4 regions of the Pseudomonas sp. MDV22-iso1 genome follow, and region 4 is predicted to be linked to each of the others. Evidence: predicted binding sites of a transcription regulator. Region 4 holds the regulator's gene; each other region holds the start of a gene.

What was found. The regulator FliA, encoded in region 4, starts transcription of late flagellar genes. The targets are predictions, from matches to a motif close to CTAAAGTTTNNNNNNNNNNNGCCGNTAA.
Positions count from the first base shown of each region.
Region 1: a site for FliA is predicted at 4,444-4,471, ahead of AC3ZVB_RS27565 (methyl-accepting chemotaxis protein). Genes of this name have one in related genera too.
Region 2: a site for FliA is predicted at 3,635-3,662, ahead of AC3ZVB_RS03205 (methyl-accepting chemotaxis protein). Genes of this name have one in related genera too.
Region 3: a site for FliA is predicted at 4,311-4,338, ahead of AC3ZVB_RS27295 (methyl-accepting chemotaxis protein). Genes of this name have one in related genera too.

Region 1 covers NZ_JBYVMF010000039.1:17,758-25,457, reverse strand. The annotation lists gene AC3ZVB_RS27585 (DUF3833 domain-containing protein) at 515-1,057, shown strand; gene AC3ZVB_RS27580 (MFS transporter) at 1,246-2,538, shown strand; gene AC3ZVB_RS27575 (substrate-binding domain-containing protein) at 2,562-3,338, shown strand; gene AC3ZVB_RS27570 (LysR family transcriptional regulator) at 3,328-4,233, opposite strand; gene AC3ZVB_RS27565 (methyl-accepting chemotaxis protein) at 4,500-6,065, shown strand; gene AC3ZVB_RS27560 (serine hydrolase domain-containing protein) at 6,390-7,634, shown strand.
Region 2 covers NZ_JBYVMF010000002.1:189,132-196,831, forward strand. The annotation lists gene AC3ZVB_RS03190 (putative bifunctional diguanylate cyclase/phosphodiesterase) at 1-999, shown strand, start outside; gene AC3ZVB_RS03195 (NorM family multidrug efflux MATE transporter) at 1,108-2,505, opposite strand; gene AC3ZVB_RS03200 (LysR substrate-binding domain-containing protein) at 2,664-3,584, shown strand; gene AC3ZVB_RS03205 (methyl-accepting chemotaxis protein) at 3,770-5,746, shown strand; gene AC3ZVB_RS03210 (YifB family Mg chelatase-like AAA ATPase) at 5,876-7,369, opposite strand; gene AC3ZVB_RS03215 (hypothetical protein) at 7,546-7,700, opposite strand, start outside.
Region 3 covers NZ_JBYVMF010000038.1:1,935-9,634, reverse strand. The annotation lists gene secA (preprotein translocase subunit SecA) at 1-1,988, opposite strand, end outside; gene AC3ZVB_RS27305 (DUF721 domain-containing protein) at 2,296-2,751, shown strand; gene AC3ZVB_RS27300 (helicase HerA-like domain-containing protein) at 2,809-4,296, opposite strand; gene AC3ZVB_RS27295 (methyl-accepting chemotaxis protein) at 4,469-6,358, shown strand; gene gpgS (N-acetylglucosaminyl phosphatidylglycerol synthase) at 6,596-7,700, shown strand, end outside.
Region 4 covers NZ_JBYVMF010000001.1:253,617-261,316, reverse strand. The annotation lists gene AC3ZVB_RS01185 (chemotaxis protein CheA) at 1-625, opposite strand, end outside; gene AC3ZVB_RS01180 (protein phosphatase CheZ) at 647-1,435, opposite strand; gene AC3ZVB_RS01175 (chemotaxis response regulator CheY) at 1,458-1,829, opposite strand; gene fliA (RNA polymerase sigma factor FliA) at 1,995-2,735, opposite strand; gene fleN (flagellar synthesis regulator FleN) at 2,732-3,562, opposite strand; gene flhF (flagellar biosynthesis GTPase FlhF) at 3,679-5,004, opposite strand; gene flhA (flagellar biosynthesis protein FlhA) at 5,016-7,145, opposite strand; gene AC3ZVB_RS01150 (RHS repeat-associated core domain-containing protein) at 7,609-7,700, shown strand, end outside.

The DNA of each region.
Region 1 (7,700 bases), on a different contig from region 4:
AATGGGTGACAGCTGTACGCAGGTTGGCGAACCGGGATCGGAATACCGGCAGACCCGAAGGTCTCCCGCGCACAGCTGCCATAAAAGACAGCTTTTGCGAGCGTGCAACAGCACCTGCAAAAAGCACAGAGCTGTCGCACCCGATCGATCAAGTCGCCAAACCTGAATCGCCATTGTGGGCGACGGGGCGGACTATAAGCGTCATCGGAACGGCGGACAAGGTCAGGTCCTATCAGCAAAGAGGAAGTGGCCGACTACCCGATCATTGTCAGGTGACTTTTTTACGCCTATCTTGAATAAAACCTATACAACTAACCTAGACACGTACAACTATCGCGCTCTCGATTGACCTTTACGCATTAACTGCCGGGCGCTTTCCGCGACAGTTCGGCGACACGCCAAGCGCTCCTGTAGCTCATTGCACGGCAATAAACCTGTACGAAAGACTGAAAACCGTACAACAACATGATTCAAAACTTCACCCTCATCACCTGCGCACTCAGGGAGTAAGGCAATGACCCGATTTCTGCTGTTACTGACACTGGCACTCAGCGTCGCAAGCTGCGGCAGCGTAGACGTCGCCCATTACGCGGATCAAAAACCGGCATTGGATCTGGCGCATTTTTTCAGCCAGCCCGTCAAAGCCTGGGGGATGTTTCAGAAGCGCAGCGGTGAGGTGGCCAAGCGTTTCGAGGTCGACATCGTCAGCCGTCGTGAGGGCAACAACCTGATTCTTGACGAGCGCTTCGTGTACAGCGACGGCACTCGCCAACGCCGTGTCTGGACCCTGACGCCTGAGGGCCAGGGCCGCTGGAGCGGGCGTGCGGACGATGTGGTGGGTGTCGCCGAGGGTCAGGTCGCTGGCAACACGTTGCACTGGCGTTATCGCCTGAACCTGCCGGTCGACGACTCGACCTACGAAATGAGCATGGACGACTGGATGTACTTGATGGACGAGGACACCTTGATCAACCGCACCAGCATGTCCAAGTTCGGGGTAGAGGTCGGCCAGGTGACGTTGTTCTTTCGTCGCCAGGGCGTCGGAGCGAGCCAGTAACAGGCGGCGCTCTTCTGGACTCCACGCCTACCCGCCCTCTCCTTAGCTCCCGTTGATCCGTTTCATGCATTAATGCATGCCAACAATGCACTTATCATATCGATCACCCTGCTCCACCATTCGCCCCAATAAGAACCGTGCGCCGCGTCCAGGCGGTGCACGTCATAAAAGCGGTGGAGTACAGGTCAATGACAACATCAAACCCTTCCGGACGTTCACGCGCCGGTGCGATTTTTCGAGTGACCTCGGGCAACTTTCTCGAACAGTTCGATTTCTTCCTTTTCGGCTTTTACGCGACGCAGATTGCAGCCGTGTTCTTCCCGGCCAGCAGTGAGTTTGCCTCTCTGATGATGACCTTCGCGGTGTTTGGCGCGGGTTTCCTGATGCGTCCGTTGGGCGCGGTGATACTCGGTGCTTACATCGACGATGTGGGTCGGCGCAAAGGGTTGATCGTGACGCTGTCGATTATGGCCAGCGGCACGATTCTCATTGTGTTGGTGCCCGGGTACGAAACCATCGGGTTATTGGCACCCGCCCTCGTGCTGGTCGGTCGCTTGCTGCAAGGCTTCTCGGCCGGTGCGGAAATGGGGGGCGTCTCGGTGTACCTCGCGGAGATCGCTACTCCAGGCAACAAAGGTTTCTTCACCAGTTGGCAGTCAGCCAGCCAGCAAGTGGCGATTATTGTCGCGGCTGCGTTGGGCTACGGGTTGAACCAGTGGATGGCGCCCGCAATGATTGCCGATTGGGGCTGGCGGATTCCGTTTTTCGTCGGCTGCATGATCGTGCCGTTCATTTTTTTCCTGCGCCGTAACCTCGAAGAAACCGAGGAATTCGAAGTGCGCAAACATCGGCCAAGTATGGGCGATGTGTTCCGCACCCTCGCGCAGAATTGGGTCATCGTGTTCGCTGGAATGATGATGGTCGCCCTCACCACCACGGCTTTTTACCTGATCACGGTGTACGCGCCCACCTTCGGCAAAACCGTGCTGCACCTGAGTACGTCCGATGCGTTATTGGTGACCTTGCTGGTGGGTGTTTCGAACTTCTTCTGGTTGCCCATTGGCGGCGCGCTGTCTGACCGCATCGGTCGACGCCCGGTGCTGATCGCCATGGCGCTGTTAACCCTCGCCACGGCGTATCCAGCGCTGACTTATCTGGTCAACGCACCGAGCTTCGTCAACATGCTGTTGGTCTTGCTGTGGTTGTCGTTCATTTACGGGTTGTACAACGGCGCGATGATTGCGGCGCTCACGGAAATCATGCCGGTCGAAGTTCGGGTCGCCGGTTTCTCCCTGGCGTACAGCCTGGCTACGGCGGTGTTTGGCGGCTTCACCCCGGCGATGTCGACGTTCCTGATTCAGTACACCGGTGACAAGGCCGCACCCGGTTACTGGATGAGTTTCGCCGCGCTCTGCGCGCTGTGCGCCACGTTGTATCTCTACCGCCGCTCCACCGGCCGCCTGCAACCAGCGATGTCTTGAACCTGCCCTTTGTGAGAACACGAATGAACAAGCTATTAAATTTTGCCGCCCTCGGCCTGGTGGCCAGCCTCGGTTTGAGCACCGTCGCCCAGGCGGAAGAGATCCGCGTGATGACCTCCGGCGGTTTCACCGCGGCCTACAAAGTGCTCGGGCCGAAATTCGCCGCGTCCACCGGCAACACCCTGGACACCGCCCTTGGCCCATCAATGGGCAAGGCGCCGGAAGCTATTCCGAATCGTCTTTCTCGCGGGGAAAAAGCTGACGTAGTGATCATGGTCGGCTACGCCCTCGATGACCTGATCAAGCAAGGCAAAGTCGATCCCGCTTCACGGGTTGAACTGGCCGATTCCCGAATCGGGCTCGTCGTGCGTGAGGGCGCGACGAAGCCGGACATCAGCTCCGTTGACGGACTGAAGAAGACCTTGCTCGACGCAAAATCCGTCGCCTATTCCGACAGCGCCAGCGGCGTGTACATCGAGGAACAGTTGTTCAAGCGCCTGGGCATCGAAGACCAGCTCAAACCCAAATCCAGGATGATTCCGAAGATCCCCGTGGGTTCGGTGGTTGCCACCGGCGACTACCAACTGGGCTTCCAGCAGGTCAGCGAATTGCTGCCGGTGCCGGGCGTAAGTTTTGTGGCGAAGATTCCAGAGTCGGTGCAATCGGTAACGCGTTTCGCTGCGGGCATTCCCGTGGGCGCGCAACACCCGGCGCAAGCCAGGGCGTTGCTGGAATACCTGGCGTCTTCGGCCGCTCAACCGGATGTAAAGGCCACCGGGCTGGATTCGGTCAGTCGCTGACCTGAACTTTCATTTCCACCACCAGCCGTGCCAGTTCCAGCGCCGCCGGGGTCAACGTGCGGCCCCGGCGCTTGATCAGGCCGACACTGCGCATGACCTGCGGGTCGGTCAGCGGCACCCGCGTCAGAATCGGGTGATCCGCTGTCGGCATCGCCATCAGCGGCACCGCCGCCACCCCCAACCCCGCTTCCACCAAGCCGATCATCGTCGTCACATGCCGGGTTTCACAGATGCTCTGTCGTTGTGGCACGACGCCGGTCAGCGCCTGATCCAGCAAAAAGCGATTGCCCGAGGTCTTGTCCAGCGAGATGTAATCCTGCTGATAGAACTCATCCCAGGTGACGCTGGTTCGTCCCGCCAACGGATGATCGCGCCGACAGGCCACGACATAACCTTCCTGCACCAATGGCTCGAACTCGACCTCAGTCTCCAGCGTACCCATGAAGCTCAGACCGAAATCCGCTTCGCCATTGACCACGGCGCTGAGTACGTCGTGGGCGCTGGAGTCGAGCACTTTTACTTTGATCTTCGGGAACTGCCGGTGGTAATGGGCGATCACGCGCGGCATGAAGTAATACGCGGCCGAGGGCACGCAGGCCACCGTGACATGGCCGAGTCGGGTCGAGGCGACTTCGCTGATACCCAGCAGCGCCACGTCCAGATCGTCCAGCAAGCGCTCAACGCTGGGCATGAAGCCGCGCCCGGCCTGAGTCAAGCTGACCTTACGTGTCGTGCGTTCAAACAACCGTACGCCAAGGGCGTCTTCAAGTTTTTCGATGCGCCGGCTCAGTGCCGGCTGAGAGATACGCACGGCGTCAGCGGCCTTGCGAAAACTGCCCTGCTCGACCACGGCGCGAAAAGCTTGCAGGTCGTTAAGGTCGAAGTTTATGGCCATGGTGCGCACTCGGGATCTGACAGATTGATCAGCTTATCCTATGAATGTAACAAATTATTCCACAACGCAGGTTCCGGTGAGTTGGAGACTGTGTGCGAAATGCCCTGGCAACGATCAACGCTGGCCGTACGCCCTATTCTGGCCAGCCATAGCCATCAAAGGGCGACACCTTCTTTTCGGACGCATGACCTGCGCTTTCTGACTTACTCATTAACCTTTCTCCTATCGCAGCCGATGCCCCTTGCTTAGGGATAGGAGCAATACAGATGAGAAACAACCAACCGGTTACGCAGCGCGAGGTTGCCCTTGGGCCTCAACAGAAACTCATCTCGACAACGGATGCGCGGGGCGTCATCACGTACTGCAATGATGCCTTCGTCGAAATCAGCGGTTTCAACACGTCGGACCTGATCGGCGCGCCTCAAAACATCGTTCGTCACCCCGACGTGCCCTCCGCCGTTTTCGCTCATATGTGGGGTGCGCTCAAGCTAGGCAAGCCGTGGATGGGCATCGTCAAGAATCGCACGAAGAACGGCGACCACTACTGGGTCAACGCCTACGTCACGCCGATTTTCGCGGGGCTAGAGGTGGTGGGCTATGAATCGGTCAGGGTCAAGCCGACAGCCGAGCAGATTCGTCGCGCCGAAGCCCTCTATAAACGCATCAGCCTGGGCAAGTCAGCCGTCCCGGTCAGTGATCAATGGCAACCCGCACTGCTCGCCAGGCTACCGGTGTTGGCGATGGGCCTGGTGGGTGCATTGGGCGGCGTGTTCCTCGGCATGTCCGAGGCGATGATCCTGGCTGTAGGAGTATCGGTGCCGCTCGGGCTGTGGGTCTCGAGCCGGCAAAACCGTGGCGCGCTGCGTCTGCTGGCAATGGCTGAAGCCTCAACCTGCGACGCATTGCTGGCTAAAATGTACAGCGACGAACGTGGCCCCCAGGCACGCCTTGAAACGGCGTTTGTCAGCCAGGCTGCCCGGCTCAAGACATGCCTCACCCGATTGCAGGATACGGCTGAGCAACTGACCGGTCTGGCGGGCCGCTCCGACGGCCTCGCCACTGAAAGCTCCCGTGGGCTTGACCGTCAACGGGTCGAGACCGAGCAGGTGTCGGCCGCCGTCAATCAAATGGCCGCCACCACCCAGGAAGTCGCCAGCCACGTCCAACGCACCGCCGACGCCACTCAGGAAGCCAATGTGTTGACCGGGCGTGGACGCGAAGTGGCACGAGACACCCGAGAAGCCATTCAGCGCCTCTCGGTGGTAGTGGGTGAAACCGGGCTGACAGTCGCCCAACTGGCCAAGGACAGCAATGAAATCGGCACGGTAGTCGATGTGATCAAGGGCATTGCCGACCAGACCAACCTGCTGGCGTTAAACGCCGCCATCGAAGCCGCGCGAGCGGGCGACATGGGTCGAGGCTTTGCGGTGGTCGCCGATGAAGTGCGCCAGTTGGCGCAGCGCACAACGGAGTCCACGGCGCAAATCCATGGGCTGATTTCCAAGCTGCAGGTGTCGTCCAACAATGCGGTGAAAACCATGGAAAGCGGTCATCGCCAGGCCGAAGAAGGCGTGGCGTGGGTGCTTGAGGCAGATAAGGCATTAGTCGGGATCAGCGAAGCAGTGGCGAACATCACGGACATGACGACCCAGATTGCCGCAGCGACCGAAGAGCAAACCGCCGTGGCCGAGGAAATCAGCCGCAATATCACGACCATTGCCCATCTGGCAGACCAGACGTCTGAACAGGCCAGGCACTCGGCAGCGCTGAGCAAGGAGCTGACCCAGACCGCTAATACGCAATATTCATTGGTCGAGCGATTCAATCGATAGCCTATCGACTGCTGGCCTTCCCGAAGGCCAGTTTTGCGACATCAAACTTCCCGCTTAGCCTTTCAACGCTGCGACGGAGTCGAAGACCACAAAAAAACGGGCACCTTCAAGGTGCCCGTTTTTATTTACTCCGACGCCTGCGCCCGTAACCGTTTATCGATCACGTCCGTCCGCCAGCACCACGGTGAGGAAGTGGACGACTACCTGCGCTTCACTTTCGTCGCTCATTCAAGCGCTGCGGCGCAATTCCAATGAGTAGGCTATGGTTCAAGCGGGCGCGCGCCCTGGCGTCCGTGAATGGCAAAAACAACAAAAGGATAGGTTATGCACTCCTCCGCTATTTCTCGTCCGGCTGTGCCTGGTCGGTTGCTGCTTCTCTCGCTGGGTCTGCTCGCTGCGGGTATATCCTCGGGCGCATGGGCTGACGATTATCCCCACGCCCAGGAACCGATTGGCACCGTGGAGCAGATCTATGACGGCGCCATGCTGCCGGATCTGGCGGTCAGTACCTACCGCAACATTGACCGGCTGTTCCCTACCCACCGGATCAAGGCCGGCGATCATCCGTATGCGCTGCCGAAATCGGACAAACAATTGCCCAACGTCCGCTTCACTGTCGGGGACAAAAAGTACGACCTGTATGACTTCGTCGCACTGGACAGCATTACGGCGATGCTCGTGCTCAAGGACGGCAAGATCGTGTTCGAGACCTACCAGCGCGGCAACACCGAGAAAACCCGGTGGATGTCGATGTCGGTGGCCAAGTCCATCACCTCCACACTGGCGGCTGCCGCGATCAAAGACGGCCTTATCAAGGGCCTTGATGCGCAAGTGGTGGATTACGTTCCCGAACTCAAGGGCAGCGCTTACGAGGGCGTGACGGTGCGCGACGTGCTGATGATGTCTTCGGGCGTGAAGTGGAACGAGACCTACACCGATCCGGCATCTGATCGTCGCGCGCTCCTCAAGGCGCAGATATCGCAGAAACCGCATTCGGCCATGGCGTTGATGGCCAGTTTGCCGCGAGCGGCTGAGCCCGGCACGGTCAACAATTACAGCACCGGCGAAACGCAGGTTCTCGGCGAGATCGTTCGTGGCGCTGTGAAGATGCCACTGGCCGACTATCTGTCGCAGAAGATCTGGCAGCCGTTCGGTATGGAGAGCGATGCCCGCTGGTGGCTCGATTCACCTGACGGCGTCGAAATCGGTGGCAGCGGTATCAGCGCCACGTTGCGCGATTATGGACGCTTCGGGCTGTTTTTCATGAACGGCGGCAAGATCAATGGCGAGTCAATTCTGCCCGAGGGCTGGGTCAAGGAGGCGACCCTGCCGACCACCCTCAAAGGTGGCAAGTCACTGGACTACGGCTACATGTGGTGGACGGCGTGGACCGAGCCTTCGGTGAAAGACGGCGCTTATTCAGCGGTCGGTATCCAGGGCCAGAACATCTACGTCAACCCCGCCAATAACGTGGTGATTGTCACCTTCGGTGCCCAGCCAAAGCCGGTTGATAAAGAGCCGATCGACCCGATGGCATTCTTCGATGCCGTGGTAGCTGCGTTGAAGTAACTCTGCGCGTCGGATAACGTTAATCTCATCCGACGCGTCAAGACGATCTGCACCGGATGCAATACG
Region 2 (7,700 bases), on a different contig from region 4:
ACCGAAGCCCTGGCCGAACCTTATTGGGTCGACGGCGAAAGCCTGTTGATCGGTTCCAGCCTGGGCATTGCCCACGCCCGGGCCCAGGCCGGTGCCGATCCGCTGATGTGGCATGCCCACATCGCGATGCAGCAGGCCAAGAGCACGCAGGGCTGCACCTTCCACATCTTCAACGAACGCATCAACCGCAATGCCCGCAGCATGGCCGACCTCGAAAGCGAGCTGCGCCGGGCGTTGCGTCGGGATGAACTGGAGCTGCATTACCAACCCAGGCTGAATCTTGCGGACGGGCAGATTGTCGGCCTCGAAGCTTTGGTGCGCTGGCGGCATGCCGAGCGTGGTTTGCTGCCTCCGAGCGAATTTGTCCCGCTGGCCGAACAAAGCGGTTTGATCGTGCCGCTGGGTTACTGGGTTATTTCCCGTGCGTTGCGTGACATGCAGGCGCTGCGCGAGCGCGGTCTGCCGGCGTTGCACATGGCGATCAACCTGTCATTCCGGCAGTTTCAGGACAGCCAGCTACTGCCGACATTGAGTCGCTTGATCGTCGAGCGCGGCGTCGAGGCGCAGTGGCTGGAGTTCGAGTTGACCGAAACGGCAGTCATGCGCCGCAGCGATCTGGTGAAGCAGACCATGGATGCCCTCGGGCGCCTGGGTGTGCGCTTCTCACTGGATGATTTCGGGACCGGATTTTCGTCGTTCGTGCACCTCAACAGCCTGCCGATTGCCTTGCTGAAGGTCGACAAAAGCTTTGTCGGCGGCATGGAAGAGCGTGAGGAAAATCGCAAACTGGTCCACGCGATGATCAACCTCGCGCATAACCTAAACCTGGAAGTGGTTGCCGAAGGGGTGGAAACCGCGGCACAGCTGGATCTGTTGCGCGGGTTTGGTTGCGATCAGGTGCAGGGATACCTGATCAGCAAGCCGCTGCCGTTGGCGGAACTGGTTGAGTATTTGACGTTTGGTTCGAGCCAGCAGCCTGCATTGGAAGTCGTGAGTTAGCCGATAATCAACTGTGGGGGCGAGCCTGCTCGCGATAGCGATGTATCAGTGGCATTGATGTTAACTGATACGACCTCATCGCGAGCAGGCTCGCTCCTACAGGAAACTTCAGTCAGGCTGGGCGATCTGGAAACTTTCCGCCGAAGACGGCTCCCGCCGGATCATCCGCTTCATCTTCCATTCAAACGCCAGCGTCAGACCCACCGCCGCGCAAGCCAGGCCCAGCGCCAAACCCCACCAGACTCCCGTCGGCCCCCAGTCCAAATGGAAGGCCATCCACCAAGCGGCCGGTGCACCGATCAGCCAATAGCAACCCAGTCCGACAAGGAATGTGGTCTTGGCGTCCTTGAGCCCACGGATGCAGCCCATGGCAATGGTTTGCGTACCGTCGAACAGCTCGAACCACGCCGCCACCGCCAGCAGACTCACGGCGAGCTCAATGACCGGGCGAAACGCCGGGTCGTTGTGGTCCAGAAACAAACCAATCAACTGATTTGGCAGCAGCCAGAACACCATCGCGAAACCCAGCATCGCTATCGCTCCGAAGGCCAGGCCGACCCTGCCTGCCAACCGCGCATCCAGCAGTTGCCCTGCGCCGTAATGCTGGCCGATGCGCATGGTGATCGCATAGGAGAGTCCCGCCGGAATCATGAACGCCACCGAAACGATTTGCAGCGCGATCTGATGCGCCCCCAATTGCGTGCTTCCCATGGTGCCCATGCACAGCGCGGCAAAGGCAAATAGCCCGACTTCCACCGCATAGGTGCCGCCAATGGGCAGGCCCAGGCGCCAAAGCTCTTTGAGGTACTGACGATTGGGCCGCGACAGGCCCGCGCGCAACGGATAAGCGTCGTACGCGGGATGCCGGCGGATGTGCAACGCGAGTGCCACTGCCATGAGGTTGGCGACAATGGCCGTGACCAGTCCGATCCCGACCAGGCCCAATTTCGGCAAGCCAAACATGCCGGTGATCAACGCATAGTTGAGCAGAAAGTTAGCGACCGTACCGGCGAGGCTGATGACCATGACGGGCGTCGCCCGGCCGATCGCACTGGTGAAACCGCGCAGGGCCATGAAGCTCAGATAGCCGGGCAGGGCGAACGGCAGGATCAACAGAAACTGCCCAGCCATCTGGACGTTGGTTTCGGTCTGACCGAACAGCAACAACACCGGCTTGAGGTTCCACAACAGCAAGCCCGCCACCAGCGCCATCAACCACGCCAGCCACAACCCCGCCTGGGTCAGTCGCGCCGCCCCAACGGTATCGCCTGCACCTTTGCGGATAGACACCAGGGTGCCGACCGCAGCAATTACACCGATGCAGAAAAACGCCACGAAGGAATAGGCCGCCGCCCCCAGACCGCCGCCGGCCAGCGCCTCGGGGCTGAGGCGGGCCATCATCAACGTATCGGTAAGAACCATCAGCATGTGCGCCAACTGTGAGGCAATCAACGGCCCCGCCAGCCGCAGAATGGCCCAGAGTTCAACACGTGCTGGATGCTTCATGATCATCACGCTCAATTTTCAAGGGGAACAGTAGACCGTCGATTCTCGGCGCTCTCAGGGGATTGCACAAAGGGATAAAAAGGATGGGTCGCATGATTTAAACTCATGCAGAATAGTTTGCGTCTGGTTCATGTTGCGCAGTTGAAGGAGCGTTCCCGATGTCCCGTCGTCTTCCTCCCTTGTATGCCCTTCGCGCATTCGAAGCAGCAGCGCGCCACAGTTCGTTCACCCGAGCCGCAGAAGAGCTGTCGATCACGCAGAGCGCTGTCAGTCGGCACATTCGTACGCTCGAAGAGCATTTTGCCTGTCGACTGTTTCACCGCAGTGGCCGAAACCTGCAGTTGACCGAATCAGCCCGTTTGCTATTGCCGGGGATTCGCGAAGGCTTCACTGCGCTTGAACGGGCGTGCAATACCTTGCGCGCGGAAGACGACGTCTTGCGCATGAAGGCCCCCTCGACCTTGACGATGCGCTGGCTGTTGGCACGACTGAGTCGCTTCCGTCACCTGCAACCGGGCAATGAAGTGCAGCTGACCAGCGCCTGGATGGACGTCGACTCGGTGGATTTCAACGACGAGCCCTTCGACTGCGCCGTATTGCTGAGCAACGGGCATTTCCCGCCTGACTGGGAGGCGAGCTACCTGTTTCCGGAAGAGTTGATCCCGGTCGGCGCGCCGAACCTTTTGAACGATCAACCCTGGGATGTCACGCGCCTGGCCAACACTGAATTGCTGCACCCGACCCCGGATCGTCGCGACTGGCGCAACTGGCTGGAACGCATGGATATGGCCGATCAGGTGTCGCTCAAGGGTGGGCAGGTGTTCGATACGCTGGAGCTGGGCATGATCGCCGCTGCGCGCGGGTACGGTGTGTCGATGGGCGATCTGCTGATGGTGGCCGAGGATGTGGCGCAAGGGCGCCTGAGTTTGCCGTGGCCGACGGCTGTCGCCAGCGGTGAGAAATATTACCTGGTCTGGCCGAAAACCCGCCCCGGCGGCGAACGAATGCGCCGACTCAGTGATTTCCTGCAAGGCGAAGTTCGGGCAATGGAGTTGCCCGATGTCGAGCATTTGAGCTGAATCGATAGAGCCGTCGCAATGACGGCTTTGAGCTATCTCCCGGTGAATCACTCAAGTATTCAGCTTTGCCGCCGAAAGTCTGCAGGTGGAACCTTCGTGCAGGTTCGACCGAATTCCCATTATTAGAAATTTTGCTGAGTGTGCGTCGCGATCAGGATGATCCGGTCACTCGGCCAGGAGCAGTCATGTCTCAACCTCGTGCCCGGATCGCCTCACAACTGGGGCTAGCGCTGGCCGTGATACTGGCGGTGGTCATCAGCGGCAGTACGCTGTTCGCGTTGCGCTCGCTGGATACAGCCAACCTCGCCACCCGCGAAGAACATCTGGCCAGTGAAGCCCGGCTGCTGGCCGATCAGTTGAGCACCTTCCACGGTACGTTGCGCGAAAGCACCCAGCGCCTCAGCGGATTGTTCGAAAAGCGTTTCAGCGTCGGCCTTAGCCTGCATCCTGATGAGCCGGTGACAGTGGCCGGCGTACAGACTCCCGGCCTGCACCTGGGCAGCGAAGTGCTGAACAACAACTTCAGCGAAGTGGACGAGTTCAAGCAAATGACTGCCGGCGTCGCCACGTTGTTCGTGCGCAACGGCGATGACTTTATCCGCGTCAGTACGTCCCTGAGCAAACAGGACGGCACGCGGGCCATCGGTACGCTGCTCGATCACGCGCATCCGGCTTATGCACGCCTGATGGCGGGGCAGAGCTACGTCGGTCGTGCCTTGCTCTTCGAACGGTCCTACATGACGCAGTACACCCCCGTACGTGACAGTGGCGGCAAGGTCATTGCCGTGCTGTTTGTAGGATTCGATTACACCGATGCGCAGAATGCGCAATTTGCCAACCTCAAGCGTTTCCGTATTGGTCAAACCGGCTCGTTGGCGTTGCTGGATGAGCAGGGCAAGTGGCTGGTGCCGATCGCTGGCGTGCAAGCGCTGGATCAGGCCGTTCCGGCCATCCTTGCACTGTCCAAGACACCGGGAACGGGCGATTTCTGGAGCGACAAGTCCGAAGCGTTCTACAGCGTGGCGGTGCCGTTTGAGGGCGGCCCCTGGTCGGTGGTCGCGAGCATGCCGAAAGCTGAAATCAACGCGGTGACCTGGAGCGTCGGGATTCGATTGGCAATTGGCAGCCTGCTGGCCATGTTGATTGCGGTGGGTTCGGCAGTCTGGCTGTTGCGTAGCAAGCTCGCGCCGCTGGGCGATCTGGTGCGTCAGGCCGAAGCCTTGGGTGCAGGTGATTTGAGCGTGCGCCTGAACGTGTCGAGCCACGACGAAATCGGTCAGTTGGCCCGGGCTTTCAATCAGATGAGTCAGGCACTGTCGACCATGGTGGAACACATCCGCAAAGCCTCGGAAGAGGTCAACAGGCGCGCGCAGGCGTTGTCCGGGTTATCTGGCGGCGCGTACGAAGGAATGGAGCAGCAGTCGGGCGAAATCACCAGCATGGCCGGCGCGGTGGAGGAGTTCAGTGCGACCTCGTTGAACATTGCCGACAACATGGGCAGCACCCAGCGCCTGGCTCAAGAGAACGCACAACAAACGCGGATAGGTCGTACATCGATGGAGGAAGCGTCCTCGTCTCTGGAACAAATCGCTGGCGCACTGAACAGTACCGCGACCGTTATAAACACCTTGGGTCAGCGTTCACAGGAAATCGGCGGCATCGTCGGGGTCATTACTTCGATCGCCGAACAGACCAACCTGCTGGCGCTGAACGCGGCGATCGAAGCTGCCCGTGCCGGTGAGCAGGGCCGTGGATTCGCAGTGGTGGCGGATGAAGTTCGCAATCTGGCTTCGCGTACGCGTCAGGCCACGGATGAAATTTCGGTGATGATCCAAAGCATCCAGCAAGAGACGGGCAACGCCATCAGCACCATGGAACAGGGCAATGTGCTGATGCAGGAAGGCTTGTCACGTAACGCCAATGTCGCCACGGCGCTGGCGCGGATCGATGAGCAGAGCCGCTCGGCGGGTCAGCAGTTTGCTGCCATCACCACGGCGACCCAGGAGCAGAGCAGCACGGCAACGTTGCTGAGTAGCAACCTGCAAAGCATTGCCTTGGCGAACAGTGAGCAGCGCGAAGTGGTGTCGAACCTGGCGGTGACGGCCAAAGAGCTGGAGAGCCTGGCAGCAGAATTGCGTTCCGAGGTTGACCGGTTTCGGTGAGTCGCCTCTGAGATCGCCATCGCGAACAGGCTCACTCCCACAGGGTGTGCGCCGTTCGCAAATTTTGTAAACAACAAAAACCCTGTGGGAGTGAGCCTGCTCGCGATGGGGACGACTCGGTTTCAGCATTTACTGAGTCGCCGGTCGATACTGCAACGCCTCCGCCAAATGCCCGCGCGTAATCTCGTCGACCTGCTCAAGGTCCGCCAACGTGCGCGCTACCTTCAGCAGCCGATGAGCCGAGCGCAGCGACAGCGTCAACCGCTCACAGGCAGACTCCAGCCAGCTTTCATCCGCTGTGGATAACGTGCAGTGAGCACGCAAACCCGGCAGATCGAGGAACGCGTTCGCGCAACCCTGACGCTTGTGCTGTCGCTCCCGAGCTTCGGCAACCAGAGCGGCCGCCGTTGCGGTGTCATCTCCAGGTTTGGCCGCTGGATTCAACGCAGTGGCTTCCCGGGCGACGGTCAGGTGCAGGTCGATACGATCCAGCAGCGGGCCTGACAACTTGTTGCGATAGCGTTGAATCATGTCCGGCGTGCAGGAGCAGCGGCCCGTGGGCTCACCAAGATATCCACAGGGGCAAGGATTCATCGCCGCCACCAACTGGAAGCGAGCCGGAAACCGCACCCGGTCTTTGGCCCGGGAGATCACGATATGTCCCGACTCCAGCGGCTCCCTCAGCACTTCCAATACTTTGCGATCAAACTCGGGAAGCTCGTCCAGAAACAGTACGCCGTGATGGGCGAGGGTGATTTCGCCGGGTTGCGGTTTCGAGCCGCCGCCGACCAATGCAGGGCCGGAAGCCGAGTGATGGGGCTGCCGGAACGGGCGCTGTGGCCAGTGACTCAAGGGGACGCAACTGACCACCGACTTGATGGCCGCGACTTCCAGTGCTTCGCTCTCGGCCAGCGGTGGCAGCAAGCCTGGCAGGCGGCTCGCGAGCAACGTCTTCCCCGTCCCCGGAGGTCCGCTGAATAACAGGTTATGCGCACCCGCCGCGGCAATCAGCAAGGCACGCTTGGCCGCCATTTGGCCCTGCACCTCGTTTAAATCCGGGTAGGGCCTGCTGGCATGCATCAAGCCATCTGAAACGTAAGGCGCAATGGGCAGGTGCCCATTGAAATGCGAAACGGCTTCCAGCAGGTGATCCACCGCGATCACCTTCAACCCTGACGCCAGACAGGCCTCCTCGGCATTCGCCCGCGGCACCATCAACGAACGCCCGGCCTTGCGCGCCGCCAGTGCTGCCGGTAGCACGCCTCGCACCGCCCTTACTGCCCCCGACAGCGCCAACTCTCCCAGACACTCGATGTCATCCAGTGTGAGCGCCGGCACCTGGACACTGGCCGAAAGAATCCCCAAGGCAATCGCCAGATCAAACCGTCCGCCATCTTTGGGCAGATCTGCCGGTGCGAGATTCAGCGTGATGCGCCGCGCCGGAAATTGCAGCCCCGAATTGATGATCGCGCTGCGTACACGGTCCTTGCTTTCCTTCACCGCTGCCTCAGGCAAGCCGACCATTGTCAGTGATGGCAAGCCATTGGCGAGGTGGACTTCGACGGTCACGGCAGGTGCTTCCACGCCAATCTGGGCACGGCTGTGGACGATGGAGAGGGACATGGTCGTTCCTTGAGTTGTACGGGAGCCGCTTCCTGCGGGTTTTTGAAGGGTAGTCGGAGAGCAGGGATTTGGTGGGGTGATTACGCGGGCGAACTTTCACTGGATGTTGCGAGTAGCTTCCCTGAACTGCAGGCAAAAAAAAACCGCCTTCGGGATACGGTTTCTCTCATAAAAAATTAGCTTCGTCCGCCAGCTAACCAGCCACCAGGCTCAAGTTCTTTACCGCGCGCGATGCCGACTTCAATAATTCGCAGTTGATTGGCCGATAAGTTTCCAGCCAGGCGACGGGCTTCAGCGTGGAACTCAACAATTTGTAAAAGTTTCGCCTTTC
Region 3 (7,700 bases), on a different contig from region 4:
CGCATGTGATAGATCACTTTACGTTGTTCGTTGTTGACGTCGTCGAACTCGAGCAATTGCTTACGAATGTCGAAGTTACGGCCTTCAACCTTGCGCTGAGCCTTTTCGATGGCGTTGGTCACCATGCGGTGCTCAATCGCTTCGCCAGGCTGCATGCCCAGGGCTTTCATGAAGTTCTTCACCCGATCAGAGGCGAAGATGCGCATCAGGCTGTCTTCCAGCGACAGGTAGAAACGGCTGGAACCGGCGTCACCTTGACGACCCGCACGACCACGCAACTGGTTGTCGATACGGCGCGATTCGTGACGCTCGGACGCGATCACCTGCAAGCCGCCCGACTCGAGCACTTGCTGGTGACGTTTCTGCCAGTCGGCCTTGATCTGGGCAATCTGCTCAGGGGTCGGGTCTTCCAGCGAAGCCACTTCCACTTCCCAGTTGCCGCCCAGCAGGATGTCGGTACCGCGACCGGCCATGTTGGTGGCGATGGTCAGTGCACCGGGACGACCGGCCTGGGCAATGATCTCGGCTTCTTTTTCGTGGAACTTGGCGTTCAGAACCTTGTGTTCGATGCCTTCCTTGTTGAGCAGATTGGACATGTGCTCGGAAGTTTCGATGGTTGCAGTACCCACCAGCACCGGACGGCCCTGGGTCATGCATTCCTTGATGTCGGTGATGATCGCTGCGTATTTCTCTTCGGCGGTCAGGAACACCAGGTCGTTGTAGTCCTTACGGGCCAACGGTCTGTTTGGTGGAATGACCATCACCGACAAACCGTAGATCTGATGGAACTCGAACGCTTCGGTGTCTGCAGTACCGGTCATGCCGGACAGCTTGTTGTACAGACGGAAGTAGTTCTGGAACGTAGTCGAGGCCAGGGTCTGGCTCTCGGCCTGGATGTTCAGTTCTTCCTTGGCTTCGATGGCCTGGTGCAGGCCTTCGGACAAACGACGACCCGGCATGGTACGACCGGTGTGTTCGTCGACCAGGACGACCTGCCCGTCCTGCACGATGTATTCGATGTTGCGATGGAACAGCTTGTGCGCACGCAGACCGGCATATACGTGGGTCAGCAGGCCCAGGTTATGTGCCGAGTACAGGATCTCGCCTTCAGCCAGCAGGCCGACGCGGGTGAGCATGTCTTCAATGAACTGGTGACCGGCTTCGTTGAGCTCCACCTGACGAGTCTTCTCGTCGACGGTGTAGTGACCCGCCTTGGTGACTTCGCCTTCAACTTCCTCGACGTGCAACTCCAGCTGCGGGATCAGTTTGTTGATCTCGACGTACATCTTGGAGCTGTCCTCGGCCTGGCCGGAAATGATCAGCGGGGTACGCGCTTCGTCGATGAGGATGGAGTCGACTTCGTCGATCACGGCAAAATTGAGTTCGCGCTGGAATTTTTCTTCCATGCTGAACGCCATGTTGTCGCGCAGGTAGTCGAAGCCGAATTCGTTGTTGGTGCCGTAGGTGATGTCAGCGGCGTAGGCCAGGCGTTTTTCTTCCGGCGGCTGGAACGGCGTGACAACGCCGACCGTCAGGCCGAGGAATTCGTAGAGCGGACGCATCCAGTTGGCGTCGCGACGTGCCAGGTAGTCGTTCACTGTCACTACGTGCACGCCCTTGCCGGACAGCGCGTTGAGGTAAACACCCAGCGTTGCCACCAGGGTCTTGCCTTCACCGGTACGCATTTCCGCGATCATGCCTTCATGCAAGGTCATGCCGCCGATCAGCTGGACATCGAAGTGGCGCATACCCATGACACGCTTACCGGCTTCGCGGGCGACCGCAAAGGCTTCTGGCAGCAACTTGTCGAGGGTTTCCCCTTTGGCGATGCGGGCCTTGAACTCGTCTGTCTTGGCACGCAATTGATCGTCCGAAAGGGCCACCATTTGCTCTTCGAAGGCATTGACGAATTGCACCGTCTTGAGCATGCGTTTGACTTCACGCTCGTTCTTGCTTCCAAAAAGTTTCTTTAACAAAGGCGCAAACATATCGGCAGGATCTTCCACACTAAAGGGATGGAGGGCGGCCCCGTGAGTCGCCCGAGCAGCCCTCATGGCCGCATGCGAACGAGCATTCTACCCGGAAACGATGGTGAGGAAAGTGGCGTTGTTCCACGATGCTGGCACAGCGTTGTTACGGGGCTCACTTAAAATAAGGGCTTTTTGCTGAACTTCAAGTCATACACGGCAGAAGTTACTTGTTGATTTAATGGGTAAAGCGCTCGCAAAGCAATGGGTCGGGTCAATCGGGTGCTTTCTGCTAACATGGCGGCTCTGTTACTTCAGGTGTCTGATCATGGCATTTCGCCCTCTTACGGCCAGAGCACCCGCCGTCCTGCTTCGCGAAGCCAAACCGCTGAAAGCCATCTTCGGCCACGCTCAACGCCTGGGCCATCTCCAGCGTCTGCTGGAAAGCCAATTGCAACCGGCTGCCCGTGAGCATTGCCACGTGGCTTCATGGCGCGAAGGCAGCCTGTTGCTGATCGTCACCGACGGCCACTGGGCGACCCGCCTGCGCTATCAACAAAAACGCCTGCAACGGCAATTGCAGCTGTTCGATGAATTTGCCAGCCTGACACGCATCCTGTTCAAGGTGCAGCCACCGACTGTCCCGCAAGGGGCGGCGGGGCATACCATCAGCTTGTCGGTTGACGCCGGGGCGACCATCCAGGCGACGGCCGATGGCATTACCGACCCGAACCTGCGGGCTGCGCTTGAGCGCCTGGCGGCTCACGCCAAACCCAAGGATTGAAAGCAGGATCAAAAGATCGTCCGACGGCTCAAGTCGCGTTCGGACGATCTTTTGCTTTTAGCGTTTTTTGCTGCCACCCAGCAGCGACCCCATTAACCCGCGCACCAATTGCCGGCCCAACTGGTTAGCCGCCTGTCGCATCGCTGATTTCAGTGCCTGCCCTGCAGCAGTGCCGAGAAACTCCCCGGCCTTGTCGGTAAAGCTTGGCTCTTCAGCGGCGGGTTTTCCCGGCAACGCTTCAGGCTCGGGCGCCAATCCCTTGCGCCCCATCAATACTTCATAGGCCGATTCGCGATCGATCGGTTTGTCGTAACGCCCCTTGAACGGCGACCCTGCAATCAGCACTGTGCGCTCCGTCTCGGTCAACGGCCCGATCCGCGATTGCGGTGGCGCGATCAGCACCCGCTGGACCATCTCCGGCGTGCCCTTGGTCTGCAACGTACCGACCAGCGCCTCGCCGATGCCCAGCTCCGTTAAAACTGCCAAGGCATCGAATGCCGGGTTCGGTCGGAAACCTTCAGCCACCGCCCTCAGGGACTTCTGCTCCTTGGCGGTGAACGCGCGCAGCCCGTGCTGGATGCGCAGGCCAAGCTGTGCCAGCACATCATCCGGCAGATCGCCCGGCGATTGGGTGACGAAATACACCCCGACACCTTTCGAGCGAATCAGCCGTACCACTTGTTCCAGGCGATCCTGCAAGGCTTTGGGCGTGCCAGCGAATAACAAATGTGCTTCGTCGAAAAACAGCGCCAGCAGCGGTTTTTCCGCATCGCCGCGTTCCGGCAGTTGCTCGAACAGCTCGGCCAGCAGCCACAGCAGGAACGTCGCGTAGACCTTCGGGGCCTCGTGCACCAGACGGCTGGCATCAAGCAGGTGAATGCGCCCGCGACCATCGACGGCCGGCTGCAATATGTCTTCAAGTTGCAGGGCAGGCTCGCCAAACAGCGCTTCCGCCCCCTGCTGCTCAAGCGTCGCCAGGCGCCGCAATAATGCCTGGCTGGAACCGGTGGTCATCAGTGCGGCGTCATCGCCCAATGACTCCGGGTGGTCGCGCAAATGATTGAGCAGCGCCTTCAGATCCTTGAGATCCAGCAACAACAGACCTTCACGGTCGGCCACCTTAAACGCGGCATACAGCGCCGACTGCTGACTGTCAGTCAGTTCCAGAAGGCTGCCCAGCAGCAACGGGCCCATCTCGCTCAAGGTCGTGCGTAACGGGTGACCCGACTGGCCGTGGATATCCCACAACGTCACCGGATACGCCTGAGGTGTGTAGTTCAGCCAGGGCATCCCGGCGATCCGCTCGGCGATCTTGCCCTGTGGGTTTGCGGCAGCGCCCAGCCCGCACAGGTCGCCTTTGATATCCGCCGCGAACACCGCCACGCCGGCATCGCTGAAGGCTTCGGCCAGGCGTTGCAAGGTGACGGTTTTGCCGGTCCCGGTAGCGCCGGCGACCAGGCCATGGCGGTTTGCGAGACGCATCGCCTGGGCGATCGGCTGCCCCGCGAGATCGGCACCGATAACGAGTTGCAAGGAGTCAGGCATTTTGTCACCCATGGTTAATCTTTGATCCTTCACGGCCGATATAAAAGACTAATAGCGTCGGTAATTCCCTAAGGAGAGCACGGAATTATCCGCTTGTGTTTACCACCACCCCTTTCGCGTTCCTTTATAAAAGCACGCCCTTGACATTAAGACCTTAGCGGAACCCCAAGCCATGAACAAAAATCTGCGTTTCAGCCATAAGATACTGCTTGCCGCCGCGCTCATTGTCATCGCCGCCTTCGCCTCGTTCACGCTGTACAACGACTACTTGCAGCGTACCGCCATCCGCGAAGACCTGGACAACTACCTCACTGAAATGGGCGATGTTACCGCCAGCAACATTCAGACCTGGTTGACCGGCCGCATCCTGTTGATCGACAACCTTGCCCAGAACATCGCCCTCAACCCCGAGCGGTCCACGGTTGACAGCCTGCTCGAGCAGAAAGCCCTGACATCGACCTTCATGGCGTCCTACCTTGGCGATGCCACCGGCAGCTTCACCATTCGCCCGGACGCGAAAATGCCTGCTGGCTTCGATCCGCGCGTGCGCCCTTGGTACAAAGGCGCCGAAAGCAGCAACACTGCGACGCTGACCGAACCCTACGTCGATGCGGCCACGGGCCAAACCATCATTTCCATCGCCAGCGCCTCGAAGAAGGCCGGTCAGAGCATCGGCGTGGTCGGTGGCGACCTGAGCCTGCAAACCTTGATCGACACCCTCAGCGCTCGGGATTTCGATGGCATGGGCTACGCATTCCTGGTCAGCGCCGACGGCAAGATCCTGGTGCACCCGGACAAATCGCTGGTGATGAAAACGTTGAGCGAGGCCTATCCACGCAACACGCCGCGTATCAGCAGCGATTTCAGCGAAGTCGAAGTGGATGGCAAGACCCGCATCGTCAACTTCACCCCCGTCAAAGGCCTGCCTTCGGTGAACTGGTACATCGGTTTATCGGTGGATAAAGAAAAAGCCTTCTCGATGCTTAGCGAATTTCGCACCTCGGCCGTCGTCGCGACCCTTATTGCCGTGGCAATCATCATTGCCTTGCTGGGCATGCTGATCCGCATCCTGATCCAGCCGCTGCATGTCATGACCCGCGCCATGGAAGACATTGCCGACGGTGAAGGCGATCTGACCAAGCGCCTGACCATCCAGAACAACGACGAGTTTGGTGTCCTCGGCACCGCATTCAACCGCTTTGTGGAACGTATCCACGGTTCGATCCGCGAAGTGTCATCGGCCACCGGTCAAGTCAACGAAGTGGCCCTGCGCGTGCTCGCCGCTTCAAACTCGTCGATGTTCAACTCTGACCAACAAGCCTCACGCACCAGCAGCGTAGCCGCGGCGATCAACCAGCTCGGCGCCGCCACCCAGGAAATCGCCCGCAACGCTGCACAGGCCTCGAGTCAGGCCAGCGACGCCCGCAACCTGGCCGAAGACGGCCAGCAAGTGGTGGACCGCAGCATTGCCGCGATGAATCAGCTGTCGAGCATGCTCAGCGCGTCGAGCACCAACATCGAATCGCTGAACAGCAAAACCGTGAACATCGGCCAGATCCTTGAAGTGATCACCAGCATCTCCCAGCAAACCAACCTGCTGGCCCTCAACGCGGCGATCGAAGCAGCGCGAGCGGGTGAAGCGGGACGTGGATTTGCGGTGGTGGCCGATGAAGTGCGCAACCTGGCGCATCGCACCCAGGAATCGGCGCAACAGGTTCAGACCATGATCGAGGAACTGCAAGTCGGCGCCCGTGAATCCGTCAGCAACATGAGCGACAGCCAGCGCCACAGCCAGGACAGCGTGGACATCGCCAACCTCGCTGGTGAACGCTTGAACAGCGTCACCTTGCGGATTGGCGAGATCGACGGCATGAACCAGTCGGTGGCCACCGCGACCGAAGAACAGACGGCGGTGGTTGAATCGATCAACGTCGACATCACTGAGATCAATACGCTGAACCAGGAAGGCGTGGAAAACCTGCAATCGACGTTGCGGGCGTGTTCCGACCTTGAACAGCAGGCCGCGCGCTTGAAACAGTTGGTGGGTAGTTTCCGAATCTAGAACGGTTGGCGCTCCATCAGATCTACGTATCTCGTCGTAGAACACACCGAACTTGTGGCGAGGGAATGACTCCCGCGCCACAGGACTTTGGCAGCTCCTGAAAGATGTGTAGATACCGATGCAGCGATGGCGGTCTTGCTCCCACCGCCCCCCCCCGCTAACCCCTACGCCAGCAAACCCCAACCGAACATCTATCCTTCATTAAGGTCAACCAAGGGAGAACAACGGACCGGAGGGATGCTCATCGTGCATATCGCTGACATAACCATGTTCTACGCCCCTGCCAGCGGTGGCGTGCGCACGTATCTGGATGCCAAACACCGACGCCTGGGGATCAAGCCTGGCATTCGCCACAGCCTGCTGATCCCCGGTGCCCACCTGAGCGAACGGGATGGCATTTTCACCGTTCCCGCTCCCGCCCTGCCCTTCGGCAAGGGCTACCGTTTCCCCGTACGTTTGGCTCCGTGGCGAAACGTACTGCAGGATTTGCAGCCTGATCTCATAGAAGTCGGCGATCCATACCTCACCGCCTGGGCTGCTTTAGATGCGAAGCGTCAACTGGATGTGCCGGTGATTGGTTTCTATCACTCCGACTTGCCGTTGCTGTGCAGCAATCGCATGGGCAACTGGGTGACCCCGAATGTCGAAGCCTATGTCAGCAGACTTTATGGCAACTTCGACCGGGTGCTGGCGCCGAGCCAGGTCATGGCTGACAAACTCAAGGGGCTAGGGGTCAGGAATGTTTACGTCCAGCCTTTGGGCGTCGACCTGCAAACATTCAATCCTGGCGCAAGGGACCCGGAACTAAGGGCCGAACTGGGCATTGCTGAAGAGACCCATTTGCTGATTTTTGCCGGGCGCGGTTCCAAGGAAAAGAACCTGCCGGTGCTGCTCGATTGCATGAAACAGCTAGGTGCTCGCTATCACTTGCTATTGGTCGGCTCGTCCATGCCAGTGGTCGTGCCGGAGAACGTCACCGTCGTCGATGAGTTCTGCCCGGCTGTAAAAGTGGCGCGACTGTTAGCCAGTGCCGATGCGCTGGTGCATGCCGGCGACCAGGAAACTTTCGGCCTGGTCATTCTGGAGGCCATGGCCAGCGGCATCCCGGTCATCGCCGTTGATGCCGGAGCATTCAAGGAGATCGTCACTGATCAATGTGGCTTGCTCTGCGCCCCGAACAATTCGTCGGCGATGGCCAGTGCGGTCCGCGAACTGTTCCACTCAGGCAGTGCAGAGCTTGGTAAAAAAGCCCGCGCCCATGTCGAACAGCATTACGCCTGGGACACCGTGGTCAATAGTCTTCTGGGGCACTACCACGCCGTGCTCGGCAATCACTGGCCGC
Region 4 (7,700 bases):
ACTGACCTTTACCGTGCAACTGATCGAGCAATGACTCGAACTCGGCATCGGTGATTTCATCGCTGGGCGCGCCAGCGTTGCTGACAGGTGCCGGAGCAACAGGCGCGGCCTCGGCCTGCGCCTTGACGGCATTCAGAGAGTCCAGCAGCTGTTCGAATTCGTTGTCGGTAATGTCACCTGAATCGCTTTCAGTAACCGGTGCCACGTCGACAACCGGCACCGCTTCGTCGGACGACTGCGGTTCAGCCAGACGGGCCAGTGCCGCCAGCAGTTCAGGTGTGGCAGCCGTGATCGGGCTGCGCTCGCGGACTTCGGTGAACATGCCGTTCACCGCGTCCAGTGCTTCGAGAACCACGTCCATCAATTCCGAGTCGACGCGACGCTCACCCTTGCGCAGGATGTCGAAGACGTTCTCGGCGATGTGACAGCACTCCACCAACTCGTTGAGCTGGAGGAAGCCGGCGCCCCCTTTTACAGTGTGAAAACCGCGAAAAATTGCATTGAGCAAGTCCGCATCATCCGGTCGACTTTCAAGCTCGACCAGCTGTTCGGACAGTAGCTCTAGAATCTCGCCGGCCTCAACCAGGAAATCCTGAAGGATCTCTTCATCGGCGCCGAAGCTCATTAATGGGGTGCTCCTACAGGTCTAAAATCCAAGGCTGGATAGCAAATCGTCCACATCGTCCTGACCGGACACAACGTCTTCTCTTTTATCGGCATGAATCTGCGGACCTTCACCCTGAGAGAGATGTTTTTGTGGATCTTTTTCAGCCAGCATCGCTTGACGGTCATGTTCGATGCCCGCAAAGCGGTCCACCTGACTGGCCATCAGCACGAGCTTGAGCAGGTTGCTTTCAACTTCGGTGACCAATTGAGTCACGCGCTTGATGACCTGACCGGTGAGGTCCTGGTAATCCTGAGCGAGCAGAATATCGTTGAGGTTGCTCGTTACGACGCGGTTGTCTTCGCTGCTGCGTGTGAGAAAACCGTCTACGCGCCGGGCGAGTTCGCGGAACTCCTCGGCACCGACTTCACGGCGCATGAACCTTCCCCAATCCGCGCTCAGCGCCTCGGCTTCATTGCCCAGGCTGGTGACCAGCGGCGTGGCGTTTTCAACGAGATCCATGGTGCGGTTGGCCGCCGCTTCGGTCAGCTTGACCACATACCCCAGACGTTCGGTCGCGTCCGTGATCTGCGAGACTTCCTCGGCCTGTGGCATGTTCGGGTCAATCTGGAAATTGACGATCGCGCTATGCAACTCGCGAGTGAGCTTGCCCACTTCCTGGTACAGGCCGCGATCACGGGTCTGGTTGAGCTCATGGATCAGTTGTACTGCGTCGCCGAACTTGCCTTTTTCAAGGCTTTCGACCAATTCGACCGCATGTTTTTTCAGGGTCGATTCGAAATCGCCCTGTGAAATTTCATTTTGCTCCATAGCTCCCCCGTGGCGCAGTTGCTCAACCAATGCGTTCGAAAATCTTTTCGATTTTTTCTTTTAACGCCTGGGCCGTGAAGGGCTTGACCACATAGCCGTTTACACCGGCCTGGGCTGCTTCGATGATCTGCTCGCGCTTGGCTTCAGCGGTAACCATCAGCACCGGAAGATGCTTGAGCCTTTCATCGGCGCGCACGTGGCGCAGCAGATCGATACCGGTCATGCCCGGCATGTTCCAGTCCGTTACCAGAAAGTCGATGCTGCCGCTGTTGAGGACCGGAATGGCAGTGGTGCCATCGTCAGCCTCGACCGTGTTGGTGAACCCAAGGTCACGCAACAGGTTTTTTATGATCCGCCGCATCGTTGAGAAGTCATCAACGATGAGGATTTTCATGTTCTTGTCCAATTCGACCTCCAAGCAGTCTTAAACGCGTCCAGCACCTGGACACGCCATTTCATTCAATCCGGCAAAGCATTCGATGACTGTCTGGAGCACAGCAGATAGAGACCGGTGCGTACAGAACCCACCAGCCTCGTTCGCAGTGTCCCCACACTGCCTTCAGCGCGCTCGCCACTCCCCCAAACGCCCCCGCAAACGGGCCGCGCACTGGCTGTGTAACTGGCTGACCCGCGATTCGCTAACCCCCAGGACCTCACCGATTTCCTTGAGGTTGAGCTCTTCGTCGTAGTACAGCGCCAACACCAGTCGCTCACGCTCCGGCAAATTGGCAATCGCGTCCGCCAGCGCTGCCTGGAAGCGTTCATCTTCCAGATCGCGCGACGGCTCGAGATGAGCACTGGCGCCATCCTCGTGCAGCCCTTCGTGTTCGCCGTCTTGCAACAGATCGTCGAAACTGAATAACCGGCTGCCCAGGGTGTCGTTCAAAATCCCGTAATAATCGTCGAGACTCAATTGGAGTTCGGCCGCAACTTCGTGATCTTTAGCGTCGCGACCGGTTTTAGCTTCAATCGAGCGAATGGCGTCGCTGACCATTCGGGTATTTCGGTGGACCGAACGTGGCGCCCAGTCCCCTTTGCGTACTTCATCGAGCATCGCGCCGCGGATTCGTATGCCCGCGTACGTCTCGAAACTCGCGCCTTTGCTGGCGTCGTATTTGGTCGACACTTCAAGCAGGCCGATCATGCCGGCCTGGATCAGGTCTTCGACCTGGACACTGGCCGGCAGACGCGCCAGCAAGTGGTAGGCAATCCGTTTTACCAGTGGCGCGTAACGCTCGATCAGCTCGTACTGCGCATCACGGGCCGATTTTTTATAGAGGTTATAGCCACTGGCGGTCATAGCACGGGTCCTGCAGTTTGTTGCACGAGGCGCTCCACGAAGAACTCCAGATGCCCACGCGGGTTGGCAGGCAATGGCCAGGTGTCGACCTTTTGCGCGATGGCCTTGAAGGCCAGCGAACACTTGGAGCGCGGGAATGCTTCATACACGGCGCGCTGCTTCTGCACGGCCTTGCGCACGCTTTCGTCGTACGGCACCGCACCGACGTATTGTAAGGCGACGTCGAGGAAGCGATCCGTGACCTTGGTCAACTTGGCGAACAGGTTGCGACCTTCTTGCGGGCTCTGGGCCATGTTGGCCAGGACACGGAAACGGTTCATGCCGTAATCACGGTTGAGCAGTTTGATCAGGGCGTAGGCGTCGGTGATCGAAGTCGGCTCATCGCAGACCACCAGGAGGACTTCCTGAGCGGCGCGGACGAAACTGACAACCGAATCGCCGATGCCCGCCGCCGTGTCGATCACGAGCACGTCGAGGTTGTCTCCGATATCGCTGAAGGCCTGGATCAGGCCGGCGTGTTGCGCCGGGGTCAGATGAACCATGCTCTGTGTGCCGGACGCGGCCGGAACGATACGAATACCGCCCGGGCCTTGCAACAGAACGTCGCGTAGCTCGCAGCGGCCTTCGATCACGTCGGCCAGGGTACGTTTGGGTGTCAGTCCGAGTAGAACGTCGACGTTAGCCAGTCCGAGGTCGGCGTCCAGAAGCATGACGCGCCGGCCGAGCTCTGCTAGAGCCAGGGACAAGTTCACTGACACGTTAGTTTTCCCGACGCCACCTTTGCCGCCGGTCACCGCGATAACCTGTACGGGATGCATGCTGCCCATGTTATTTCTTTACCTTGTCTTGCATAGACGGAGGCCACATTACTGGCTGCGCGTTCACAAACGGAACAATGCATGGCAGACCATCGATGTAGGTACAAAAACTATTCATTAATACCTCAGCTAACCTGCTTGGTCGGGCTGTGGTAAATATCAGCGAACATGTCAGCCATGGCTTCTTCGCTGGGTTCTTCCTGCATTTGCACGCTGACCGCGCGACTGACCAGCTGATGACGACGCGGCAGATGCAAATCATCCGGAATCCGCGGGCCATCGGTCAGATAGGCCACCGGCAATTCATGACTGATGGCCAGGCTCAACACCTCGCCCAGACTTGCCGTTTCATCCAGTTTAGTCAGGATGCAGCCGGCGAGCCCGCAGCGCTTGTAACTGTGATAAGCGGCGGTTAGAACCTGTTTCTGGCTGGTGGTTGCCAGAACCAGATAATTTTTCGATTTGATGCCACGCCCGGCCAGACTTTCCAGCTGCATGCGCAGTGCCGGATCGCTGGCCTGAAGGCCTGCGGTATCGATCAGCACCACGCGTTTGCGCAGCAAAGGATCCAGCGCCTGCACCAGCGACTGACCCGGGTCGACGTGAGTGACCGGGACATTGAGGATGCGGCCAAGGGTCTTGAGCTGTTCCTGGGCACCGATACGGTAGCTGTCCATGCTCACCAGCGCGATGTTTTGCGCGCCGTACTTGAGCACGTAACGCGCGGCGAGCTTGGCCAGGGTCGTGGTTTTACCCATGCCGGCAGGGCCGACCATGGCAATGACACCGCCCTCTTCCAGCGGCTCGATTTCCGGTGTGGCAATCATGCGCGCCAGGTGTGCCAGCAACATGCGCCAGGCCTGACGTGGCTCGTCGATGCCAGTGATCATCGCCAGCAGATCACGGGACAACGGGCCGGAGAGGCCGATGCGCTGCAGACGACGCCACAGGTTGGCCTGCGCCGGGCGGCTGCCCTGCAATTGGTTCCAGGCTAAGGACCCAAGCTGTACTTCCATCAGTTCGCGCAGGCTGTTGAGCTCGAACCGCATCGAGTCGAACGCGCGCGGGTCGACGCCGCCCGTCGCAGCAGGCGCCGGGGCAGGTCGTGGAGGTTCTGTATAAGTCGTTTCGATCAGCGGTTCGGCGGCAGTCAACGGCAGGCCGGCGAACAATTGGCGATTGGTGCTTTTCTCGCTCTCGCCCTCGCTGCGCAGGCTCAGTTCGGCCTGGGCGGTGACGATCCGCGATTGGGTCTTGCGCAACTCGTCTTCAAGTTCCATGTTCGGAACACGTGGCGCCAGCGCCGACAGTTTGTAATCCAGGGCAGCCGTCAGCTCTACGCCACCGGCGATCCGGCGGTTGCCAATGATGGCCGCATCGGCGCCCAGCTCATCGCGAACCAGTTTCATGGCCTGACGCATATCGGCGGCGAAAAAACGCTTAACTTGCATAAACCACTACCTCAGCCGTTGGGCCCTACTGTCGCAACGATGGTCACTTGCTTGTTGTCAGGAATTTCCTGATACGCCAACACATGCAAACCCGGGACTGCCAGTCGGCCAAATCGCGAGAGCATCGCGCGAACCGGACCGGCTACCAGCAGAATCACCGGTTGACCTTGCATTTCCTGACGCTGCGCCGCGTCGATCAACGAGCGTTGCAGTTTCTCAGCCATGCTTGGCTCAAGCAGAACACCCTCTTCCGAGCCTTGCCCTGCCTTCTGAAGACTATTGAGCAATATCTGTTCCAACCTTGGCTCCAGCGTGATAACTGGCAGCTCGGAGTCAGTGCCTACAATGCTTTGGACGATTGCACGGGATACGCCGACGCGTACGGCGGCCACCAGAGCGGCGGTATCTTGACTCTTCGCCGCATTGTTGGCGATGGCCTCGGCAATGCTGCGAATGTCCCGTACCGGCACTTGTTCGGCCAACAGCGCTTGCAAGACTTTGAGCAACTGCGACAGCGACACCACACCCGGCACCAGCTCTTCTGCCAGTTTCGGCGAGCTTTTGGCCAGCAATTGCATGAGTTGCTGCACTTCCTCGTGCCCGATCAGCTCACTGGAGTGCTTGTACAGAATCTGGTTCAAGTGGGTTGCCACCACTGTACTGGCATCGACCACAGTGTAACCAAGAGACTGAGCCTGGGCACGCTGACTGACTTCAATCCAGACGGCCTCAAGTCCAAAAGCCGGATCTTTGGCGGTGATGCCGTTGAGTGTCCCATAGACCTGACCGGGGTTGATGGCGAGCTCCCGATCCGGGTAAATCTCTGCCTCGGCCAGAATGACCCCCATAAGGGTCAGACGATAGGCACTCGGTGCAAGGTCGAGGTTGTCACGTATATGCACAGTCGGCATCAGAAAGCCCAGATCCTGGGACAGCTTCTTACGCACGCCCTTGATCCGCGCCAGCAGCTGACCACCCTGGTTGCGGTCCACCAACGGAATCAGGCGATAGCCGACTTCCAGACCAATCATGTCGATCGGGGTGACGTCATCCCAGCCAAGCTCCTTGGTTTCCTGTGCACGGGCCGGCGATGGCAGCAGCTCCTGCTGACGCGCCACCTCTTGCAGGGCCTGAACCTTGACGGTGTTTTGCTTTTTCCAGAACAGGTAAGCCCCGCCAGCCGCTACTGCGGCCATGCTGAGGAAGGAGAAGTGCGGCATGCCGGGCACCAGGCCCATCACCGCCATCAAACCCGCTGCCACCGCCAACGCCTTGGGCGAGGCAAACATCTGACGATTGATCTGCTTGCCCATGTCTTCCGAACCGGAAGCACGGGTCACCATGATTGCCGCGGCAGTGGACAGCAGCAGTGATGGCAATTGCGCCACCAAACCGTCACCGATGGTCAGCAGCGCATAAACCTTACCGGCATCGCCGAAGGTCATGCCGTGCTGGAAGATACCGACCGCCATGCCGCCGATCAGGTTGATGAACAAAATCAGCAGGCCGGCGATGGCGTCGCCACGAACGAATTTGCTGGCACCGTCCATGGAACCGTAGAACTCAGCCTCCTGGGCCACTTCCGTACGGCGCATTTTCGCCTGGTTCTGATCGATCAGCCCGGCGTTCAAATCGGCGTCGATGGCCATTTGCTTGCCGGGCATTGCGTCGAGGGTGAAGCGCGCGCTCACCTCGGAAATCCGCCCGGCACCTTTGGTCACCACGACGAAGTTGATGATCATCAAGATGGCGAAAACCACGATACCCACCACGTAGTTGCCGCCGATCACCACCTCACCGAACGCCTGGATCACCTTGCCCGCGGAGGCATGACCGTCCTGACCGTGCAGCATCACCACCCGCGTCGAAGCGACGTTCAATGCCAGCCGCAACAACGTTGCCACCAACAGGATGGTGGGGAACACCGCGAAATCCAGTGGCCGCAAGGCGTACACGCACACCAGCAGAACGACGATCGACAGCGCAATGTTGAACGTGAAGAACACGTCCAGCAGGAACGGCGGGATCGGCAACATCATCATCGCCAGCATGACCAGCAGCAACAACGGCACGCCCAGATTGCCCCGACTTAGATCGGCAACGTTTGTGCGAGCAGTGTTGAGTAACTGAGAGCGATCCACCGGTTTTTCCCCGTCCCTTAAAGCAAACTTTTGACGCCAGAAGCAGGCGCAGAGCGGCTACTGCAAGAAGCCTTCCAACTTTTGCGGGGTTTTGAAGTCGGGGTGTTTTAACGGAAGCTTGCAGCCACAGGACCGGCACTTTCGCACCAAGCCGATCTCATTCCCACAGGGGACCGGTGCAGCTCACATATCCTGCGTACAACAGAGATCAAAATGTGCGAGCGAGCCTGCTCGCTCAGAGGCCGCCCCTGCTGCCGCCCATTTCACGACCAACACAAAATCTGTGGGAGCCGGGCTTGCCCGCGATGGGGTCGGCATTTCCGCTGCACTTCCCCAGGAAGCCATCGGCCCCAATAAATCAAATGGGCTAACTCACGCGAAACTAGCAGTTCTGCTAGTACCCAACCCTCGCCAAACCGCCAATACTGAGCTCCAGCACTTCGGACCTTCGGAGTAACCTCCTATGACATCTTCGCGCGAGATCGTACTCTGCCAATACCACTATGACCCCCTTGATCGACTGATCAGTGTTGCACTGCCAGATATCCACGAGCA